DNA from 4 places in the Rhizobium azibense genome. Region 1 is predicted to be linked to each of the others. Evidence: predicted binding sites of a transcription regulator. Region 1 holds the regulator's gene; each other region holds the start of a gene.
The links. The regulator LexA, encoded in region 1, represses DNA repair genes until DNA is damaged. The targets are predictions, from matches to a motif close to TGTTCNNNNTGTGTTCNG.

Region 2: the regulator LexA is predicted to act here: its motif matches at 2,087-2,104, upstream of EV130_RS30165 (ImuA family protein).
Region 3: the regulator LexA is predicted to act here: its motif matches at 2,410-2,427, upstream of EV130_RS08990 (PA0069 family radical SAM protein).
Region 4: the regulator LexA is predicted to act here: its motif matches at 1,661-1,678, upstream of EV130_RS21125 (DUF5680 domain-containing protein).

What each region holds. Positions count from the first base shown of each region.
Region 1 covers NZ_SMBJ01000012.1:100,794-104,865, reverse strand. The annotation lists gene lexA (transcriptional repressor LexA) at 1,064-1,780, opposite strand; gene EV130_RS26750 (VOC family protein) at 1,987-2,865, shown strand; gene kdsA (3-deoxy-8-phosphooctulonate synthase) at 2,862-3,707, shown strand; gene EV130_RS26740 (methyl-accepting chemotaxis protein) at 3,730-4,072, opposite strand, start outside.
Region 2 covers NZ_SMBJ01000018.1:34,379-38,450, forward strand. The annotation lists gene EV130_RS30160 (Y-family DNA polymerase) at 1-1,329, opposite strand, end outside; gene EV130_RS30165 (ImuA family protein) at 1,250-2,026, opposite strand; gene ligD (non-homologous end-joining DNA ligase) at 2,309-3,376, shown strand; gene EV130_RS30175 (SOS response-associated peptidase family protein) at 3,437-4,072, shown strand, end outside.
Region 3 covers NZ_SMBJ01000003.1:290,629-294,700, reverse strand. The annotation lists gene EV130_RS09000 (DUF4168 domain-containing protein) at 1-176, shown strand, start outside; gene EV130_RS08995 (ribonuclease HII) at 280-999, opposite strand; gene EV130_RS08990 (PA0069 family radical SAM protein) at 1,186-2,343, opposite strand; gene EV130_RS08985 (glycosyltransferase family 2 protein) at 2,480-2,998, shown strand; gene EV130_RS08980 (hypothetical protein) at 3,182-3,496, shown strand; gene moaB (molybdenum cofactor biosynthesis protein B) at 3,539-4,072, opposite strand, start outside.
Region 4 covers NZ_SMBJ01000008.1:230,131-234,202, reverse strand. The annotation lists gene dnaE (DNA polymerase III subunit alpha) at 1-1,224, opposite strand, end outside; gene EV130_RS21125 (DUF5680 domain-containing protein) at 1,727-2,191, shown strand; gene EV130_RS21120 (ABC transporter ATP-binding protein) at 2,192-2,875, opposite strand; gene EV130_RS21115 (lipoprotein-releasing ABC transporter permease subunit) at 2,891-4,072, opposite strand, start outside.

The sequences.
Region 1 (4,072 bases):
TCGGCTTTTTGTAATCCGATTTTTCGGTCTTTTTTCAATCGATTATTGCTGTTGAGACGCCCGCAGGGCTGCATTTAGGTTGTATTCCAGGGTGGCGAGCCCTTGGTGCATGCCTTGAGTTGAAAACGAGCGAGCTGCAAAATCGGCTTTCGCAAAATATAGCCGGCATGTAGTGCCATCCTGCTCTTTGCGCTTTTGGTATACGGGAGAAGCCTTCGGCAAACACAGGGCTCTCGCCTGCCAATAGCGCCACCGATCAGCCATTGTGGCGGCATTGCGAGGTCCCTCGGGGGGGCGGTAATTGGCGACCAAGGAGGCGCTTACGGCTTCAAGAAGTAGCCGATACATGCAGCCGGCAGGTGTGACCCACGCAGCCTGTCCGCTGCGGCATCGTCGCTCCAATAAGATACGGTCCTTGCTATCGCGATCACAGGTGCGAAACCCTCCCAAGGCAGGGCATGGGCAGGCTGGCAATCACGCATGCAGGTATGATCATGCAGGCATGATAATGATGAAGGAGATTGTCACAATGGCGGTAAGCGCGCCTGCGGCCGCTGTCTTTTTAGTCGGATAAGCTCAGGGCACGCGCGGAAAAGGCTGAGGCCGAGCCACAATCCGACAAACAACCACGTTGAGCTCGGAAATAGCGATCATATGGAGCAAGACCAGGTTGGTGGAGCGCTTCTTAAGATCGCCGGCGCTGGTCCGGTCACCAGCGCTGCAGCGAAGGCTTGCATATCCCTGCAGCCAGCACGCAGTGCTCACGGCCGCGGTCGCTCAGGTCAAAACACTGAGCATGGCCATGGGCACTGACCGAAGATGCAGCGAAACCTCCGAGCCGCCGCGAACCGATCGCCGCTTCCAGGCCAGAAAAACCGCGCATGGATCCCGCGTGCGCGGAACAGCGCCTGCTGATCCGGCGCAATCCTTCTTGCGGGTGAAAAACCTTACGGAAAACCCGTGCCGTCGAACCGCCCTTTGGACAACGCCTTGGCGAAGCGCGATCGCCCTGGACCCGCCACCACGAGACGCGGCGACGCCTTTCGCGACTACGCGCTGCCGGTCAATGGTAGCGGCGGATTAGGCCGACGAGCTTACCCTGAACCTTGACGCGATCGGGTCCGAAGATGCGCGTCTCGTAGGCCGGATTCGCCGCCTCAAGCGCGATGGATGCACCCTTGCGGCGGAACCGCTTCAACGTCGCTTCCTCGTCATCGACAAGTGCCACGACAATGTCGCCGGGACTGGCGGTGCTGGTATTGCGGATGATGACCGTGTCGCCATCGAAGATACCAGCATCGATCATCGAATCGCCCTTGACCTCAAGTGCGTAGTGTTCGCCGGTACTGAGCATATCGGCCGGAACGTTGATGTCGTGGGTGTTGTTCTGGATCGCCGAGATCGGCACGCCTGCGGCAATGCGGCCCATGACGGGAACCGAAATGGAGCTGTTATGGTCTTCGTTCGCCGGTTTCGGCGCAACGGCCGCAGGTTGCGGCTTGCCGAGGCTGCCCTGGATGACGCTCGGCGAAAAGCCGCGGCGGGGCTGGATGCTCGGACTATAGGCTTCCGGTAGTTTGATCACTTCCAGGGCGCGGGCGCGGTTCGGTAGGCGACGAATGAAACCGCGCTCTTCGAGAGCGGTAATCAGTCGGTGGATGCCGGACTTTGACGCCAGATCCAGCGCATCCTTCATCTCGTCGAAGGATGGCGGAACGCCGGATTCCTTCATACGCTCATGAATGAAGAGGAGAAGCTCCTGTTGTTTGCGTGTCAGCATCGAAGTTTAACCTCAGATTCGTGAAACAAAGCCAGAACAGACACTATATGTTCCATATGTGTTCCGCAAGTGCCTAAATTTTCGTAAAACTTCGTCTCAACTGCGTTCTTTTTCCGAAACTTTTGTTTGCCGGGCAAGCGCTTTCAGCTTGCATTGACCACAGAGCGGCACACATCTTCATCACAGGGAAACGGAGACCTTATGCCATGCTGCATCCGTTGGATCATGTTGTTCTACCGGTCACCAACATCGATCTCGCGCGCGAGCGGCTGGGACGATTGGGGTTCACGGTTGCCGCCGAGGGCCGTCATCCTTTCGGCACGGTGAATGCTTGCGTTTACTTCGCCGACAAGACCTATCTCGAGCCTCTTGGCGTCGCGAATGCGAAAGAATGTGAAGAATCAGTGCGGCACGGAAACGTCTTTGTGGCGCGCGACCAGGCATTTCGTTTCCGGTGCGGCAATGACGGTTTCTCTGCGGCAGCATTCAGCACCGAGGACGCGGACGCCGATCATGCCCATTTCGTGCGTGCGAGAAAGAGCGGCGGCGCGATGCTGGAGTTTTCGCGCCAGATCAAGATGCCGGACGGCTCGCAATCGACAGGCACTTTCAAGCTTGCCTTTGCCGCCGATCTTCGGGCGCCGGATTTCTTCCTCTTTGACTGCCAGCGCATCAATGCCTTTCCGGCCGATCGCAGTGCGCTGGAAAAGCATGCGAATGGTGCAACCGGCATCTCGGAGATCGTGCTAAGCGCCCCCGAGCCTGAAGCCTACGGCTCGTTCCTTCAGTTGGCCCTGTCTACGACGGAAATCGGGCGGACCCCGTTCGGGGTTGCGATCGCAGCAGCGAATGCCAGGATCAGTGTGCTGTCGCCGGAAGGGATGGAGGCTTATTTCGATTCGGCGCCGTTAACCGTGGATAAGGGGCTGAGAGGCAGCGCTATCGTTTTCCGCACCACCGATCTTGCCGTGACAGAAGCGCTTTTGGCTGATAACGGGATGCCCTATACACGCAAGAACAACAGAGTTCTGGTGAAGCCTGCGCCCGGCCAAGGTGCGATCTTCGCCTTCGAGGAGACCCGATGAGCAATACGAATTCAGAAGTCGCAGTCGGCGAAGGTGCCGGCCGCGTGGTATTTTCCAACAGTGGCAAGCTGTCGCTGATCGCAGGGGCATGCGAAATGGAGAGCCGCGACCATGCCTTCATGGTCGCAGGCACGCTCAAGGAGCTTTGCGGCAAGCTCGGCGTCGGGCTCGTCTACAAGACCTCCTTCGACAAGGCGAACCGCTCATCGCTGTCGAGCAAACGCGGCATCGGGCTGGAGAAGGGCTTGGAAGTCTTCGCCGACCTCAAGAAGGAACTCGGCATTCCGGTTCTGACAGATATCCATTCGCAAGAGCAATGCGCGCTGGTCGCCGAGGTCGTGGACATTCTGCAGATCCCGGCCTTCCTCTCGCGTCAGACGGACTTGCTTGTGGCGGCTGCGAAGACCGGCCGTGTCATCAACGTCAAGAAGGGCCAGTTTCTCGCTCCCTGGGACATGAACAATGTTCTTGCCAAGCTGAATCAGAGCGGCAACCCGAACGTTCTGCTTTGTGAGCGTGGCGCATCCTTCGGTTACAACACGTTGGTCTCCGACATGCGCGCGCTGCCGATCATGGCGGCAATGGGAGCTCCGGTCATTTTCGATGCGACACATTCCGTACAGCAGCCCGGCGGCCAGGGCACGACATCGGGTGGGCAGCGGCAGTTCGTCGAGACGCTGGCGCGGGCAGCCGTTGCAGTCGGCGTTGCAGGTGTCTTCATCGAGACCCACGAGGACCCGGACAATGCCCCCTGCGACGGCCCCAACATGGTGTATTTGAACGACATGCCTCGGCTTCTGGAAAAGCTGCTGGCTCTCGACGCCGTCGCCAAGGCGACGTGATACTGGCCGAAGCTGCCCGCAGTCAACGGGCGAGCGCCATCCTTTCGCTTGGGTACGGCCGCGTTGGAGCGGACGCCGTTGCGTCCTCGAGAAGGAAACGGGCCAGCAGGTGATTGAGGTGTATCGCCTCGTCACCGAGCTCGCGGCAGGCGGCACTTGTCTGTTCAACCATCGCCGCGTTCTGCTGCGTGACGCTGTCCATAGTATTGACGGCGGCGTTGATTTCCAGGAGAGCGGTCGTTTGTTCGCCAGAGGAACGCACGATCGACTCGATTAGCGCGGTGACCTTCAGAACCTGCCGATCGATATTGCTGAGCGCTTCACCGGTGCGGCTGACCAAGGCGACGCCGGCCGAAACCTGGCTG
Region 2 (4,072 bases), on a different contig from region 1:
GCGTTTGACCTTACGGCGCTTGCCGCGCCAGACGATGGAAACAGGCGGCCGGTCCGGCATCAGCGCAATCGCCTCGATCAGTTCGGGTCGTGGCAAAAGCCGGACTGGACGGCGCCAATGGCTCACCCAGGCAACAGGGATCGGTTCAGCAACGGGACTGATCCGCCGGACGGAACGTTCCGGCACATCGGATGCAACCGGCGCGACGCGATAGACCCGCTGGCCCCGATTTCCATAGATATCGATGAGCGGTGTCACATCGGTGATGTCATCCTCGACCAGAGCAGAGACTTTCTGCGCCTCCTCCAATGGCTCTACCATGACGGCGACAAGGGTGAGCCTCTCGATCCCGAAACCCGGCTCGATCTTTTCCGTCCGGTCCCGAAACAGTTTCGTCAGCCAGGCAACGTCGCGGGCAGGTTTGGCAGTGCCTGCGCGAATGGCTTGTCTGGTGCCGTCGACCTTCTCGACGATCAGGTCGGCGCGGCGCACCCCAAGGCCGCGCTTCTGAAGCTCATCGACCAGTTGGACGACGAGGCGGCCGACATATTTGTTGATCGTTTCGGCAGCGCCAATTGGTTCAGCGAAGGCTTTCGAGACTTCGACCAGCTCAGGCGTCCGGATTGGCTTGATCGGCTCGGCGATGCGACAGAGCATCTGGTCGAGACGGCGCCCAACCTCCGGCCCAAAGCGCAACGTCAGCGGCGCGCGCGGGGTATTGGCAAGCTCCCCGATCGTCTGAAATCCGAGAATGCGGAGATCGCTGACAATCGTTGCCGGCAGGCGCAGGAGCGATATAGGCAGCTTTTCGACGGCCCGCACTGTCTCACCCGGCGGAATGACAATCGTCTCGCGCTTGATTGCGCGGGCGCAGGCATGGGCTGCACCCCAGCTGTCGGCGACCGCCACGCGGGCAGTCAGCTTCCTGCCCAGAAACTGGTTGGCGATCTTTGTCACCATTGGCAGCTCGCCGCCCTGCAGGTGGTCGGCGCCTTCGGTGTCCATCACGATGCCGTCGATCCCGTCAATCGCGACGATCGGCGAATAGATTGTTAGTGCCCACAGTGTGATGCGTTCGAGGGCTACCCGATCGGCTTCGATATCCGCGTCGACCATCATCAGGCCATGAAACAGCGACTGCGCCTTTGCCGCCGGCATGCCGACATGCACGCCTGCCACCCGGGCAGCCGGGTCGGCAGCCGAAACCCATCGCTTCGACCCGCTTCTTGCGATCACGGCAATTGGCTGTTCAGGCGAAATGGAGGGATCCGCCCGCCGAATACGATCCGTCGGCAGATCCGGAAGATAGATCGAGACGACCCTTGTCATCACACGCCCTCACGAGAAACTCAGCACACTCACCCGCTTTCACGCGCATCAATTCAAGAAACCATTGAGGCCTGCCCACCCCCGGTACCGGCAGCTCTTCCGATGGCATCACACTGACCCGCCATCTGGTTGTTGACGCCGTCGGCTGGCCAAAATCATTCGCCTCGGTCTGCCGTCGCCATCGCCGGACGGCAAGAGCCATCGTCCCGGTTCGCTCGGCGGCTAGCTGCAATCGGCGGGAACTGACCATCGGCAGGCGGACAAGTTCGCCGACGACCGCTCCGAGACCGCCGAACGACAGTCCCTCCTCCATATTGGCCAGAACATCCTCTTCCCTGTCGGACTCGACAAAAATCACCCGGTCGGGATGGAGGCCCACCTGGGCAAGCGCCGGAAAGAATAGATCCGGTCGGGTCAAACACCAAACGACGGGGCCTTTGGTTCGCGCGGCAATGCCGGCCACACAGAGTGCCGCCGCCGCGCCATCAACAGTACCGGAACCGCCGCCCGCGAACTCATGCAGCGCTCCATGGGCGAGACCACCGCCCGGCAGGACCGCATCGATCTCCGACAGACCGAAGGGCAGACAGCCGGCACGTCTGGCCTGCGCACCCTCCATTGATGCGATGCGCTCGCGCAGATTGGCGATCACATCGGAAACCTCCTCAGGGGCCCTCGTGGCACGGGCAGCATTCATCGTTCACGGCTCCCTTCAAGGTCGCGTTGGCGGGATCGACATCATGTCGGGCGGGCGATATGTTCACTATCTGTTCTTGTGCCAGCAAAGAGTCAAGACACATTGAGCGTAGGAATATTCGCCTAGCATTAGCGATCTTGAAGATTGCGAACGGAATCAATCGCGTAAGGCCGAAAAGAATTTTTGGCGCAGTTTCCGGGCGTTTGGGCCCTGCCGGTGGATAGCGGGGAAAGAAGTCAGTTCGTCGCAATGTTCTTAAGCTTTTTGTGCTGCACTTCAGCCATGACAAAGCCTCCCAGGTCAAACCCACCTAGAACAAAGCCGCTTCTTCGTGACGGCGAAGCTCCGATCCGCTCGAAGCCACGCAGGAAACGCAATCCGGCACAGCCACAGCTGCTTTTCGATCCCATGCCCGATCGGGTTGAGCCAGCGCTGGCTGAGCTGAAGGCACATCCGCCAAAAGGTGATCAGTGGAGCTGGGAGCTGAAATGGGACGGCTATCGCCTGGCGGTCCATATCGAGCCGCAAGGTGTGCGCATCCTTACACGTGGTGGCCATGATTGGACGCATCGCTTTCCTGATATAGCAGAGGCCGCTCGGGCGCTCGGGCCGGCGACGATGATCATCGATGGCGAGGCGGTGGTGCTTGACCAAGAAGGGCGACCGGATTTTGAGCTGCTGCAGCAATCGCTCGGCGCTTCTGGAAAGGCCGCTGGCAACCGCGCCTCGGACGCCATTCTCTACGCCTTCGATCTAATTTATCTCGACGGCCATGATCTGCGCGGGATCGAATACCGCTCGCGCCGGCATCTTCTTGAGGATACGCTCACCGAGAAAGATGGCGCCATCCGTCTTTCGGAGACGTTCGACGCGGATCCCGCTGTCCTGCTTGAGAACGTTTGCCGCCTTGGTCTCGAAGGCATCGTCGGCAAGAACCTCGATCAGCCCTATCGCTCCGGCCGCACCGGCGACTGGGTGAAGGTCAAATGCGTTGAGAGCGAAGCCTTCATGATCGTCGGCTATGAGCCATCCACGGCGTCGCTTGGCGGCTTCGGGTCTCTCGTGCTTGCCGCCTACCGCGACCATGATCTTGTTCATGTTGGGAGCGTCGGCACGGGCTTCAAGCAAGCCGAGATGGATAGGCTGCGCAAGACGCTCGACAATCTGCGCTGGAAGCAAAAGCAGCCACCTGTGTCCTTCGCCGGGAAAGCTGACATCGTCTGGGTCGCGCCGACCTTGATCGCCGAGATCGAGTTTCGGGCCTGGACCGGAGACGGCAAACTGCGGCATCCATCCTACAAGGGCTTGCGGGAACGTCAGGACAATGCCGACGTCTTCACGCTCGACTAGCGAAATCGGTATCGTCCGTTAGATTGTCTTCCACGACCTTGCGAACGTGGATGGCGTTGGATGTGCAATCTCTACCGGATGGAAGACAAGGACTGGGTCGCGAAGTGGGCCCAGGATGCCGAAAGCCTGATCAATCTGATGCCGGCCTATCAGATGAACCCCGACCAGATGGGGCCGGTCGTCCGCAACACGGCTGACGGAAGAAAGCAGCTCGTGCATGCGCGCTGGGGCCTGCCATCGCCGATTTTCGTGCAAAAGAAGGCTGCGGAAGCTCGGGCGGAGAAACTGAGAGCCAAGGGTCAGGCAGTCGAAATGGACGAGCTCATCCGCATGGAACCGGACCGGGGCGTGACCAATGTCCGCAAGCTTAACCTTCCCCACTGGACACGATGGTTTGGCATCGAGCATCGATGCCTGGTCCCGGTCACAAGCTTTGCCGAACCGGATCCGGCAAGCCAGGAAACCGGCGGCAAGGTACCCAATACCTGGTTTGCCCGCGATGAGGCGAAATCGCTGATGTTCTTTGCGGGCATTCATGTGCCGCAGTGGAAAAGCGTGCGGAAGGTCAGGGACGGCCTGACCACTGACGACCTCTATGGGTTTCTCACCACGGATCCCAACGATCTCGTCAAGCCCATCCACGAGAAGGCCATGCCGGTACTGTTGCTGACAAAGGAAGAAACCGACATCTGGATG
Region 3 (4,072 bases), on a different contig from region 1:
AGACCGAAGCCAGTAAGCAAATGGTTCAGGCCGTGGAAGCCTCTCCAGGAATCTCGCTCGATGAGTATAACTCAATCCTGACCGCCGCGCAGAACGATCCGGCGCTCGTCAAGAGAGTTCAGGAAAAGCTCCAGGAATCTGCCCCCGCCCAGCGCCCGCCCGCCACTGAGCAGTAAGCTGTGCGCCGGGACTGCACTGTGGTGGTGCTGTTCTGGTTCCGTTGAAGCGGTTTGAATGACCGCTTCAATCATCACCTGCGAACGGAAATGCTGCTTCTGCTCACGGACGCCTTTGCAGCAGCATAAGCTGTTCCTCCAGAATTTCGTCCATTGCGTCGCCTTCGGTGCCGTTCTTCTTCAACGGCCGGAAGCTCATGCGGTGAAGCGAGCAGGGGCCATGCTGCTCGATGCCGGCGCGGTGCTGCGCCGTGCCGTAACCCACATGCGCGGCAAATCCGTAATCGGGGAAGACGGCATCTGCACGCGCCATCATCCGGTCGCGAGTCACCTTGGCAACGATGGAAGCGGCGGCGATTGAGACCGAGCGCGCGTCGCCCTTGACGACCGCTTGGCCCGGGCACTCCAGCCCCGGCGGTACGTCGAGGCCGTCGGTCAGCACGTAACGTGCAGGGATAGCAAGGCCGCAGATTGCCCGGCGCATGGCATCAAGGCTTGCCTTGCGGATATCCGTGAGGTCGATGTGTGTGGAACTCGACGATGCGATGGAAACCGTCGCTGTTGCGAGGATTTGGTCGAATAGTTGTTCGCGCCGTTGCGCCGAGAGCTGCTTGGAATCGTTCAGCCCGTCCGGGATACGCCTGGGATCGAGAATGACGGCTGCGGCGACGACAGGCCCGGCCAGAGGGCCGCGCCCTGCCTCATCGGCGCCAGCGACCGGCCAGTGACCGGCCTTGCGTGCTTTCAGTTCCAGCTTGAAGTCCGGAACGAGCGGCACCTCTTCAAAAAGCAGAGGAGAATCGGGTGACGTGCGAGGTTTCATGCGGCTGAACCTCGCACGCCAACCCGATTTCCTGCAAGCCCCCGGATCAGGGCGGCGCACCGGGGGCTCAGGCCGCGGAACGGATAGGGGAGCCGTCCGCGGCGCAAGAGGCCAGGGCGGCGGCCTCCTGCGGGATAACTCGTTGTGGCATCCTGGGGCGGCCCCCAGGGAATGCCTGTGTTCGGCCTAAAGCAGCTTAAGCTGCACGCCGCTGCCATCCGGCGGCACGAAAATATCGTCACGAAGCGGTATGCTGCGCCTCGTCATGCCGAGTCGTTTCGTCGCCATCTCGAATCGGCGGGCGAGCTGCCATGCATATGGGCCGGCGCCTTTCATGCGCTTGCCGAATTCGGCATCGTAATCCTTGCCGCCACGCATCGAGCGCACCAGCGACATGACGTGCCGGTAGCGATCCGGGTAGTTCTGAAGCAGCCAGTCGCGGAAGAGCGGAGAGACTTCCAGCGGCAGGCGCAGGATCACGTAGCCCGCCTCCAGCGCACCGGCAACCTTTGCCGCCTCGAGTATGCGTTCCAGCTCGTGGTCGTTCAGCGCGGGGATCATCGGGGCAGCCATTACCGAAGTTGGAATGCCTGCCTCTGCCAGGGCCTGGATCGCCTCCAGCCGGCGTGGCGGCGTGGCGGCGCGCGGTTCCATCACACGGGCAAGCTTGCGGTCGAGCGTGGTTACCGAAAGCGCGGTACGCACAAGGCCTTTGGCGGCCATCTCCTGCAGGATATCGATATCGCGCAGAATCAGTGCCGACTTGGTGACGATCGAGACCGGATGGTTTGCCTTGTTCAGCACTTCGAGGATCTGCCGCATGATGCGCCATTCCTTCTCGATCGGCTGGTAGGGATCGGTATTGGTTCCGATGGCGATGACCCGCGGCTTGTAGCCGGGCCTGGCAAGCTCGCGCTCCAAAAGTTTGGCTGCATCCGGCTTGGCAAACAGCCTGGCTTCGAAATCGAGGCCTGCCGAAAGCCCCATATAGGCGTGCGTCGGCCGGGCGAAGCAGTAGATGCAGCCGTGTTCGCAGCCGCGATAGGGATTGATCGAACGGTCGAATGGAACGTCGGGCGATTCGTTGCGAGTGATCGCCGTGCGCGGCTTTTCGATCTGCACTTCGGTCTTGAAGGGCGGCAGTTCTTCCAGCGTCTGCCAGCCGTCGTCGAAGGCCTCGCGGTGTATCGGCTCGAAGCGCCCTCCAGGATTCAGTCCGGCAGCGCGGCCGCGGCGCCGGTCGGCCTCGATGCGAAGGCCTGAAGAGGCGATCATCGCTTCGGCAATATCCGCCGTATTGGCAGGCGCAAACGCAGCCTGCCCCGCAAGGGACTGTTTGTTCATCGGATTCTCCCGCGACGACGCGTTTGCATTCGCCCGTCTTGATGATTAAATTCCTATCGGCAAAAAGAGAACAATGCAAGAACAAAATGAGGAAAGTCACACTGGCAATTTTTGTGCGGCGCTTTATAAATAAACAATGTTGACGGTTGTTTTGGAGTGCCAGGATCAGGAGCCTGAACTGGCGCAGACTTTGTCGGTGCTGGTGGCGGGTGCAGTCGAAGGGCTTGTGAGCGATGTAGTCGTGCTCGATCACGGCTCGCGCGATGGTACGTCGAAGGTGGCCGATGCGGCCGGGTGCCGCTTCCATTCGCAATGGGACATCAAGGATGTATTGCGCTCGGCCCGGGGCGAGTGGCTGCTTTTCGTCGAACCCGGCGCCCGGCCGCAGGCTGGTTGGATAGACGAAATCGCCGAATATGTCGCCCTTAACAAAGTTCCGGCGCGTTTCACCGCCTCGCGCGGATACAGGCGCCCGTTTTTCCAGCGGGTAGGACGGTCGCTGCCGCCGTTGGAGCTCGGCCTTCTCCTGCCGAAAAAACACGCGATTGCCGCCGCAAGAAGCGGAATGCGCCTCTCGGAATTTGCCAAGGGGCAGAAACTGCGCAAGCTTTCCAGCGAACTGATTCCCTCCTGGGTCGCCCGCTCCGCACGATAGCGCACAAATTGTTCGGCATTCGTTCTAAAGATGGCGCCCGATACGATTTCGCGCTATAATTCAGTCATGGCCCCGCCCGAGCGCGCCTCGCCTCCTGGCGGTCCATGGAATGCCGATAGACGGCAGAACAGGTCACAGCGGAAGTCTCCTCTTCTGCCGGGTTTCCGGCGAAGGAGGTGCGTCATGAAACGCAATATGATCCGCGGCCTTTTGGCCGTCATATTGGCGACATTGGTGTTCGCGCATCCGCACTCGGCAGCATCGCAGATGATGCGCAGTTGCGCAGACCGATCCGAGGTCGTCAAGTTTCTGGACAAGAACTTTGCCGAAAAGCTCACCGCGGTCGGTCTGATCAACCAGAATGCCATTCTTGAGGTCTATGCCGCCAAGAGCGGCACCTGGACACTCATCGTCACGGATGTGCATGGCGTCAGCTGCTTTCTTCTGTCGGGTGACAGCTGGGAAACGATACCCGTTCCGCCGGGCCTCGATACATAGCGCAATCAGGCGGCCGCCGCCATCTCGCGCCGGGGCAGCAGTCTACTTGCCCAGGCCGCGCTTCATGTGCTCGTCGAGCCGCGGCATGATCTCCACGAAATTGCAGGGCATGTGGCGGTAGTCGAGCTGCGCCTTCAAGATGCCGTCCCAGGCGTCCTTGCAGGCACCGGGCGAGCCTGGGAGCACAAAGACGAAGGTAGCCTTGGCAACCCCTGCCGTTGCCCGTGATTGGATCGTGGATGTGCCGATCTTGTCGTAGGAGAGGCGGTGGAAGACAGCCGAAAAGCCATCCATGCGCTTTTCGAAAAGCGGCTCCAGCGCCTCAGGCGTGACGTCGCGGCCGGTCAGGCCGGTGCCGCCGGTGGTGATCACGACGTCGATGCCGTCGGCCTCCGTCCAGGCGTTGACCTTTGCTGCGATGGCCGCCTTGTCGTCGCGCACGATCGCGCGGTCCATCAGCTTGTGGCCGGCCTCGGCGATCCGCGCCACGAGCGTGTCGCCGGACTTGTCGTTCTCCAGCGTGCGCGTGTCCGAAACCGTCAGCACGGCGATGCCGACGGGAATGAACGGCCGCCG
Region 4 (4,072 bases), on a different contig from region 1:
CAGCGAAAAGCGCAGCGGGTCGACGTCGGTGATCGTCAGCGCATAAGCAACCAGCGAGCCTGCACCGGAACCGCGGCCGGGGCCAACCGGGATATCATGCTGCTTTGCCCATTTGATGAAGTCCGCAACGATCAGGAAGTAGCCCGGAAACCGCATGCGCTCGATGACGCTGAGTTCGAATTCCAGCCGTTCACGGTAATCCTTCTCCTCATAGCCGGGCGACATGCCGAGTGTCGAAAGGCGCATGTCGAGCCCCTCCTCCGCCTGCCGGCGGAGCTCCAGCGCTTCGGCGCGTTCCGCCTCCTCGGGATCGTCGGTGGCACCGGTAAAGCGCGGCAGGATGGGTTTGCGGGTCTTCAGTACGAAGGAGCAGCGCCGGGCGATCTCCACCGTGTTTTGCAGCGCTTCGGGCAGATCGACAAAGAGCTTCGCCATCTCGGCGCGGCTCTTCAAATAGTGGTCCGGCGTCAGGCGGAAGCGGCTGTCGTCCGAGACGATGGCGTTATGGGCAACGGCCATCAGGGCATCGTGGGCATCATAGTCGTCACGCGTCGGGAAAAACGCCTCGTTCGTCGCCACCAGCGGAAGATCGTGCTCATATGCAAGCCCCACGACCCTCTGTTCATGGCGCTTGTCATAGGTTCCGTGGCGCTGCAATTCGACATATAGCCGGTCTGGAAAGAGGTGCTTCAGGGCAAGCAACCGGGTTTGCGCCTGTGCGGAATGCCCCTGCTTCAGTGCCATATCGACGGGACCGCCAAGCGCACCCGTCAGCGCGATCAACCCTTCGGTTCCCGCCTCTTCCAGCCAGTTGGCCCTGATATGGACAGCCTGGTTGTCGTCGCCGCCGAGATAAGCGCGGCTGACGAGATCGACGAGCCGCTCGTAGCCAGCCGCGGTCGCGGCGAGCACGACGATCGAAGGCAGCTTGGGCAGACCCTGCTGGCCGCCGCGCCTTTCTGTCTCCAGGTCGTCCAAATCGATCGACAGCTGGCAGCCGATGATCGGCTGCAACCCCTCCTCCATCGCCTTTTGCGAGAATTCGAGGGCGACGAACAGGTTGTTGGTGTCTGTGATGGCGATCGCCGGCTGGCTATCGCCGGTTGCCTTGTAAAGGATCTTCTTCAGCGGCAGCGCCCCTTCAAGGAGCGAATAGGCCGAGTGGACACGCAGATGCACGAAACCCGGCGTACCACCGACGAAGCCGCTCTCCGCATCCGCCATCTCATACCCTTCCAATCGCCCGAATGAATCGGTTTGCATTGTCGGTGTTGATGAAAGCGATGTCCAGAAGCAGCCCCTTGTGGGGACCGCAAGAATGCGATGCGGTCCCCTGAAAAATTACATTGCCATGAGGATCAATGAAAAGCTGGCAACGAACATCGCAATGGAGGTGAATGCTGCGATATCACGGATCATGTCAGTCATCTGGCTCTCCTTACTCGTTATGTTTCCAATTTGTTCCGCTATTGTTCCGTTGTCAACAGGAATCGTTTCCGCATGGTTAACGGCGGGACGGGACGAGAATTAACGTCATCGCCTCGTTTCTAAGCGGCATCGGCTGCCGACAATGCCGACGGTTCTCCTGCCGGCAAGTTCCAGTCGAACGAGCACCACGCGATCGGTGAAGCGGTCGGTCGAATTGCGGTCATTCGTCGCAAGTTCTCATTTTGTTCTTTACAGCCATACGTTTTTCAGAGAGCTTCAGCGCGGGAGGCCGAAAGCCATGAATCTTGCTGCATTGAACGACTTCATCGTCGAAGCGAAGGCCAATACCTATGTCGGCGGCGGGAAAAAATTGGGCGGCTGCCGCAGCGGATCGCACGACATCGGCTACGAGCGCGAAGACTGGCGCTATCTCGACAGCTATTTCGGCGGAACGGATTTTGCCGGTCAAGAAGTCGTTTGGCTGGGCGGCGAGCCGGTCTGGGTAATGAACTATTTCGGCCGCATCGTCGAGCCGGCCCTGATCGATGGGGACAAGGCAGGCGCCGTCATCAAAGCGGCGCTTTCGACTATGTATGCCGAATACGGGCGCTTCCTGGGCGGCATGGAATTCGAGCATCCCTTCGGCTTTTATGCCGACCACAGCATTGGCGATTGCGATCACTTCAGCGGACGGGAAATCATCATCGTTGAAGAGCGGAGAGCTTACGAGCTGGACTACCGAGGCGGCCTCGTCCGCTGCTGATCAGAACTCGACAACCCTACCGTCGCTGATCGTCACGCGACGGTCCATGCGGCCGGCGAGCTCGTGGTTATGAGTGGCGATCAGCGCTGCAAGTCCTGACTGGCGGACGAGCGCCTCCAGCGCATCGAACACGTAGCTTGCGGTCTCGGGATCGAGGTTCCCGGTCGGCTCGTCGGCCAGAAGCACGGTCGGCGCATTGGCAACTGCGCGCGCAATCGCGACCCGCTGCTGCTCGCCGCCCGAAAGCTCGCCGGGACGATGGCTGGCGCGATGGCCAATACGCATGTAGTCGAGCAGCTGCTTTGCACGTTCGCCGGCCTCCTTTCGCGGCAGTCCGGCGATCATCTGCGGCATCATGATGTTCTCGAGGGCCGTAAACTCCGGGAGCAGATGGTGGAACTGGTAGACGAAGCCAATCTCGCTGCGGCGGATTGCGGTGCGCTTGTCGTCGCTCAGCCCTTCGCAGACTTGACCATTGACAATGACTTCGCCGCCGTCTGGGTGCTCAAGGAGGCCCGCGACATGCAGCAGTGTCGACTTGCCGGTGCCCGAAGGAGCGACCAACGCGACGATCTCGCCGCTGTGAAGGGTAAAATCTGCCCCCTTCAGAATGGTGAGCACGGTATCGCCCTGGCCATAGTGACGCTCGACCCCCGAAAGCTTGAGAACGACGTTCCGTTTCATTGAAATCAGCATTCCTTATTCGTAGCGGAGCGCCTGCACCGGATCGAGCCGCGAGGCCCGCCAGGCGGGGAAAATGGTCGCGAGAAAAGACAGCGCCAGCGCCATGACGACGACAGAGACCGTCTCACCGAGACTCATCTCGGCCGGCAGCTGACTGAGGAAATAGAGTTGCGGATTGAAGAGCACGGTGCCCGTGACCCAGGAGAAGAACTGCCGGATCGATTCGATGTTGATGCAGACGACGACGCCGAGCAGCACGCCGGCAATAGTGCCGACGATGCCGATCGCAGCACCGGTCATGAAGAAGATGCGCATGATGGCGCCGGAGGTCGCTCCCATGGTGCGCAAGATGGCGATATCGCTGCCCTTGTCCTTCACCAGCATGATCAGGCCGGAAATGATGTTCAGCGCCGCGACCAGAACGATCAGCGTCAAGATCATGAACATCACATTGCGCTCCACCTGCAGGGCGGAGAAGAAGGTCTGGTTGCGCTGTCGCCAATCAGTGATGGCGATCTGACGGCCTGCCGCTTCCTCCACCTTTGGACGGAGATTGTCGATATCGTCGGGGTTGTTGGCGAAGAGCTCGATCGACTGAACGAGGCCCTCGGCATTGAAATAGAGCTGCGCCTCTTCAAGCGGCATATAGATGATCGCCGCGTCATATTCCGACATCCCGATCTCGAAGATGCCGGAGACCGTGTAGGATTTGACGCGCGGATTGATGCCCATCGGCGTCACATCGCCTTCCGGTGAAATGAGCGTGATGGTATCGCCGGCCTGCAGACCGAGCTGCTCCGCCATGCGCGAACCGACAAGAACGCCCTGCCCCGAAGCGAATCCGACAAGGTCTCCCGATTTGATGTTGTCGGAAACCGTCTTGAGCTTGGTCAGATCGTCGGCGCGGATGCCGCGCACCAGGGCACCGGTTCCAGCACCGGCCTGGCCCGACGCCAGCGTCTGGCCCTCGACCAACGGCAGCGCCATCCTGATGCCGGGCACCGCCGAAAACCTGTCGGTCAATGCCGCATAATCCGTGAAAGGTCCGTCAACCGGCTGCACGATCATATGGCCGTTGATGCCGAGGATGCGCGAGATCAGCTCGGTGCGGAAACCGTTCATGACCGCCATGACGATGATCAGCGTCGCGACGCCCAGCATGATGCCGACGAAGGAAAAGCCGGCGATGACCGAGAT